DNA from 2 places in the Priestia sp. FW507-14D1A genome. Region 1 is predicted to be linked to the other one. Evidence: predicted binding sites of a transcription regulator. Region 1 holds the regulator's gene; the other holds the start of a gene.
What was found. Region 1 encodes NrdR, which represses ribonucleotide reductase genes. Its sites were predicted from a motif close to AACACNATATATNGTGTT; they were not measured.
Positions count from the first base shown of each region.

Region 2: AC3WJG_RS06420 (vitamin B12-dependent ribonucleotide reductase) is a predicted target of NrdR. The motif match lies at 2,013-2,030, and genes of this name have one in related genera.

Region 1 is NZ_JBYSWQ010000001.1:1,422,234-1,425,377, reverse strand. It holds gene AC3WJG_RS07825 (glyceraldehyde-3-phosphate dehydrogenase) at 1-104, shown strand, start outside; gene speD (adenosylmethionine decarboxylase) at 527-907, shown strand; gene AC3WJG_RS07815 (hypothetical protein) at 1,001-1,387, shown strand; gene nrdR (transcriptional regulator NrdR) at 1,631-2,092, shown strand; gene AC3WJG_RS07805 (replication initiation and membrane attachment family protein) at 2,165-3,144, shown strand, end outside.
Region 2 is NZ_JBYSWQ010000001.1:1,158,250-1,161,393, forward strand. It holds gene AC3WJG_RS06420 (vitamin B12-dependent ribonucleotide reductase) at 1-1,901, opposite strand, end outside; gene AC3WJG_RS06425 (lipoate--protein ligase family protein) at 2,214-3,047, opposite strand.

The DNA.
Region 1 (3,144 bases):
TAGCTTGGTACGATAACGAGTGGGGCTACTCTCAGCGCGTAGTCGATTTGGTAAGATATATTGCTGCAGAAATGCGTAATGGATCAAAAATAAGAGTAAGCTAAGAAAGCTATTGATTGCTTTAAAAAAAACAGGGAGCTATCGCCCTGTTTTTTTTGTTTTTATTCAAAAGAATAGGGAAAAGCAATAAGATAAGCATGCAAAGGGGTGTTTATTTTCCTCAATTTTAATAAAAAATTAATAGTCGTTTAGAAGCTTTTACACACTGTTTCACGAGAATACAGGGGTAATTTGTATAGGTCTATCTGCAAGAACAATCTTTAATAAAATCAAAACACGTATTGCAAAATAAATGTAAACAAAGTATACTATGTTTCGTGAACTTCTTGTGTACCTTTCGGTGATGTGGCTACTTAAAGGGTTAGGACCTCTTTGGACTAACTTTCCCCCGTGGTAGTTAACATGCTATATGGCGAAAGAACTTCATGTTTAACGATTAAAAATTGTTAAAGGGGGAAATATCATTATGGAAACAATGGGTCGTCATGTCATCTCAGAATTATGGGGATGCGATTTCGATAAGTTAAATGATATTGATTATATTGAAAAAACGTTTGTTGATGCAGCTTTAAAATCTGGTGCGGAAGTTCGCGAAGTAGCGTTCCATAAATTTGCACCTCAAGGTGTAAGTGGCGTTGTTATTATTTCAGAATCACATTTAACGATTCACAGCTTCCCAGAGCATGGTTATGCAAGTATCGATGTTTATACTTGTGGTCATTTAGATCCTACAATCGCAGCAGATTATATTGCAGATGCTCTAAGTGCACAGACACGTGAAACAATTGAATTGCCACGTGGAATGGGTCCTGTTCAGGTAAAACAAACTAAAGCGAATGCACTTTAATAGTGTCGATTGATTACGTAAGTTAAGAGGTGTATTACACACCTCTTTTTAGTATATAAATTTTTAATACGCAAAAACAAAGGGGATAACAACATGGGGGTAGTACAAGCAGTTAAATCTTTATTTTCTAATCATGTAGAAACAAGCGATCACCATTCAGATCCGACTCTAAAAACGCATTATTATAAAACAACGGCTGGGAATGCATTTAAGCAAGTTCATGAAATGTTGAAGCACATGCAAGGGATAGAGATACTTGCTGCATATGAAGAGCGAGGAGAAATTAGCTTAAACGTTGTAAAAGGAAGAAAAGCTTTTGTTGTGATTACCATTATTAACGTACGTCCTCTTGAAACCGCTATCGATTTTTCTGCTACAACAGAATCAAAAGTGGTGCCGGTTGATTTTGGTTTTAGTAAAGAACTCGTACGTACGCTTTATAAGAGCTTTGATCAAAAACTTATTCCTCTTTCTTCGTAAGTTCCTTGTCATTTTTGAATTTCAGGAAATAAAATGGGGAAATTCCTTTTCCTTTACTTGTATTCAAGCCTTGTTTTCTATAAGATGGAATAAAGCAAATCCTTTAATACAGCATCGTGTTTGTTAAAGGAAATGATGATAAAAATCATAATGAATGGCGAATAGCCGGCTAACATAGATGGAAATTAACTTATATAAGAGAAAATAAAAAGAAAAACAAGGTTTATTATTGGAGCTGAGAATATGAAGTGCCCATCCTGTCATTACAATGGAACGAGAGTGCTGGACTCGCGCCCTGTAGAAGAAGGCCGCTCTATTCGTAGAAGACGTGAATGCGAAGAGTGTCACTATCGTTTTACAACTTTTGAGAAAGTAGAAGAACTTCCGTTAATTGTTGTAAAAAAAGATGGAGCGAGAGAAGAGTTCAGCAAAGACAAAATTCTTCGAGGGTTAATTAAGGCGTGTGAAAAACGCCAAGTAAGCTTAAAACAATTAGAAGATACCGTACACGATATTGAAACAGAGCTGCGCAGTCAGGGTACATCAGAGGTGCAGTCAGATGTGGTAGGAGAAATGGTGATGGAGCGATTAGCTGCTATCGATGAAGTCTCTTATGTTCGATTTGCTTCTGTATACCGACAATTTAAAGACATCAATGTATTTATTGATGAATTAAAAGATTTAATTAAGAAGGAACGACTGTAAAAGAGCTATTGAAGTATTCTTTAGGCTCTTTTTTTGTCATTTCTATTACTTTAAAAGTAGGTAGGGAACGACATGAAAGAACAACATTGGAAAGAAATGATACCGGTCGATCGTTATGTTGTTCGTTCGAACGGCATACTGCAGGAATACGACCGAAAGATTTTAACCATGCTCTATCAGCCGTTGGTGGGTACGACCTGCTTTGGTCTGTATATGACGCTATGGAGCGAGCTGGAACAAGACCGTTTATGGGGGAAAGAGTCTACACATCATCATCTAATGTCAATGATGCAAATTAATTTGAAAGCTATTTACCATGAGCGGTTAAAATTAGAAGGCATTGGTTTGTTAAAAACATATATTAAGGAAGAAGATGATGTTCGTGTGTTCATTTATGAGCTCATTCCTCCTCTTACGCCCCATCAGTTTTTTAACGACGGTGTGTTAAATGTATATTTATATAACCGACTTGGAAAATCCATCTTTCAAAAAGTGAAAAATTATTTTTCGGATTCACTCGTCGATGACCAATCGTTTAAAGATGTCACGCATTCATTTAACGATGTATTTAAATCAGTTAAAGCAACAGAGCTGGCTCCAAGTTTTCAGTCTGAAAGCAAGGATGTATTTTCTCCTGATGCTCAAACGGACTTTGTGGATTCCTCCAAACGCGCTTCTATTGAGATGAGCCCGGATTCCTTTGATTTTGATTTATTTTTAGCAGGTCTAACAGATTCAATGATTTCGAAAAGGTCCATTACATCTAAAGTAAAACAAGCGATTGAAAAACTAGCTTTTTTATACGGTATCGATCCTCTTCAAATGAAAAATGTGGTGCTCGATTCGCTAAATGAGAACGATCAAGTTGATATTGAATTGCTTAGAAAAGCAGCACAGTCCTTTTACCAATTTGAAAATGGAGAAGCACTTCCAAATCTAAGCGAACAAATTCAGCCGCCTATGCTTCGTACCATGCAGGAAAAGCAGCCGCAGACAAAGGAAGAGCAGCTTATTCAACAGCTTGAAGTGACTTCCCCTCGACAGCTTTTGAT
Region 2 (3,144 bases), 260 kb from region 1:
ATGTTTTGACGAATATCTTCAGGCATTTTTTTCATGAAGCCTGTATTTGTAAATGCTTCACGTAAAGAAGCCGTTTCAGCATCTGTTTCACCCACTAAGAACGGGAAGCTTCCTTTTTCTTTTCCAAGCTCTACAGACGCGCGGTAAGCCGTCGTTGCAATTGTTTCAAACACTTTGTCTACTAACTCATTGCCTTTGTCAGAGCCGTACTCTGTCTCACAATAAATAAGAAGATCGTGAAGACCCATTACACCAAGGCCAACGCGGCGTTCGCCAAGCGCTTGCTTTTGGTTTTCTTCTAAGAAATAAGGAGTTGCATCAATAACGTTATCTTGCATTCTAACGCCTGTTTCAACCGTTTGACGTAACTTTTCAAAATTAACAGTTTTCGTTTCTTTATCTGCCATTTGCGCTAAGTTAACAGCAGCTAAGTTGCAGACAGAGAATGGTGCAAGTGGTTGTTCACCACATGGATTTGTTGCAACAACGTGCTGACCATATGCTTGAGCATTTGTCATGTCATTAGCATTGTCGAAGAAGAAAATGCCTGGTTCAGCTGAGTACGTTGCACAGATGTTAATTAAGTTCCATAGCTCTTTTGCACGGATAGTACGGTACGTACGAACTTTGTTTCCTTGTTTTGCCCATTCGCGCACGTCGCCTACTTCGTGCCAGTTTTCATTGTAGTTAGCCATTTCTTCTTTTGAATAGCTTTCTACGTCTGGGAAGCGAAGTTCGTATTCTCCGTCGTTTTCAACAGCATCCATGAAATCTTTTGTTAAGCATACAGAAATGTTTGCTCCTGTTAAAAACTCTGAGTTATGAACGCTGTACGTTCCGCCTGTTTGCAGCTTTTCTTCTGCATCTTTGATGATTTTTTCACTGAATCCACCAAGACCAGGAATTTGTTTATAGTTAATGATTCCTTGATACATCGCTTCTTCAGACTCTGTTAGCGGCGTGAACTTCAATTTATCTTGCGCATGTTTTTTAATCATTTCGTCATTTGTGTTTTCAATTAAGAAACGTAAAATGCGAGGGTTTTGCATTTTAGAAATAATAAACTCTACAATGTCAGGATGCCAGTCGGCAAGCATGATCATTTGGGCGCCCCTGCGCGACCCACCTTGTTCAACAAGATGCGTCAGTTTAGCAATATCATCTAACCATGAAACCGAACCAGATGATTTGCCGTTTACACCGCGAGCCAGCGTGTTGCGCGGGCGAAGAGTTGAACCATTCGTTCCAACACCGCCTCCACGGCTCATAATTTCCATTACTTGTTTGCGGTGTTCTGAAATACCTTCACGTGAATCTTTTACATAAGGCATTACATAACAGTTGAAGTACGTTACGTCCGTATCAGCACCTGCACCGTAAAGAACGCGGCCAGCTGGTACAAAGTTTAGCTGAACAAGCTCTTGATAGAACTTTTCAAACCATTCTTTGCGCTTTTCTTCTGTTTTTTCCACAGAAGCTAAGCCTGTTGCATTACGTTTTGCAATTTGCTCATAGAAGACTTCTAGAGGTTTTTCAATGACATCTAAAGAACGAGTAATTAATCCGTTTTCTGCTTCTTCAGGCGATAAAGCTCCTCTAAACTCATCTTCTACCTTGACAACAGCGGTTTTTTGCTCAAAATTAATGCTTTCCACATAGCCAAGTCCTCGTGCTGGAAATTTTGGATCTTCCTTTACGGTTAGAACAACAAAATCTCCTTCTGATAACGTTAATTTTTCCGTATCCTTAAACGCATAGCGGTCTAACATTACCAATCTTGAAACACCTTTATGAGTCAACTTCATATCCGGTGTAATCGGATGTACTTGCGGAAAGCGTTCAATATCTGAATTGAGCTTTTCAACATTCATATTCACTTTTTGATTTAACAAAACAGTCATTCTCACAACTCCTTACCTATCGAACATCTATAAATTTATTAACTCTATTTCCTTTTAAAGGAAATAGAGTTTTTCAATCAACTATCAATAACTTACCACACGGCTTGGACGAATTCAATATATAGTATTTGACACTTCTCCAAACATCTACATATAGAAGGGTGTCAAGTGAAATATTTTTTTTTTCGTAAAAAAAGTGTTTGACTTTTCTTCTCTATGTATTCTATTAGCCAAGCATTGTTTCTAAAAATCCCAATAAAAAGTGCAACTTATAAGAAGTTGCACTTTTATCTATTTCCCATGGGCATCCGTTTAGCGCTTAAAGTTCCATTCATCCGATCCGTACTTTGTGCGCGCTAGTTCTTCTACATATGCTTCCTCTTCTTCAGACAGTGTATACGGTTCTAAATCGATATCAAGAGCAGAAGCAAATCCTTTATAAAACGCTTCTTTTGCTTCTTCAATAGAGATTTTGCGGCCCGCAATTGCATTGATGGCTACCGCTTTGGAACGAAATGCGCGCTGCATTCTTTCTTTCACGCGATCATTTGGATAATTAAACACGCTGAATAATTTATCTTCATCAATCTCTAACAGAATAGAGCCGTGCTGTAGAATAACTCCTTTTTGTCTAGTTTGGGCACTTCCAGCAATTTTGCGGCCCTCTACAACTAGTTCATACCAAGAAGGAGCATCAAAGCACACGGACGAACGAGGGTTTTTTAAGCTATTTTTTTCTTCTTCTGAACGAGGAATAGCAAAATAAGCCTCGAGCCCTAACGAACGAAATCCTTCCAGTAAACCTTCAGAGATTACGCGATATGCCTCTGTAACTGTCTTAGGCATGTTAGGATACTCTTCAGATACAATTACGCTGTAAGTAAGCTCTTCATCATGAAGCACGCCCCTGCCGCCCGTTGGACGTCTTACAAATCCTAGTCCTAATTCTTTTACTTTATCAAAGTTAATTTCTTTTTCAGCTTTTTGAAAATAACCGATTGACAGCGTTGGAGGGTCCCATCCGTAAAAACGAATCGTAGGTGGAATTTCTCCTTTACTATGCCATTCTAATAACGCTTCATCTAACGCCATATTGTAATAAGGCGAACGGTTGTTGGAATCAATAAATCTCCACTTTGCTTTCATCTACCTCATCCTCAGCTATATGTAATATAAAAAATAAATCCGTTTTTTAGTCTACCAAAAGATTGAGCTAAGGAAAAGCAAAGAGCAACATAAAACT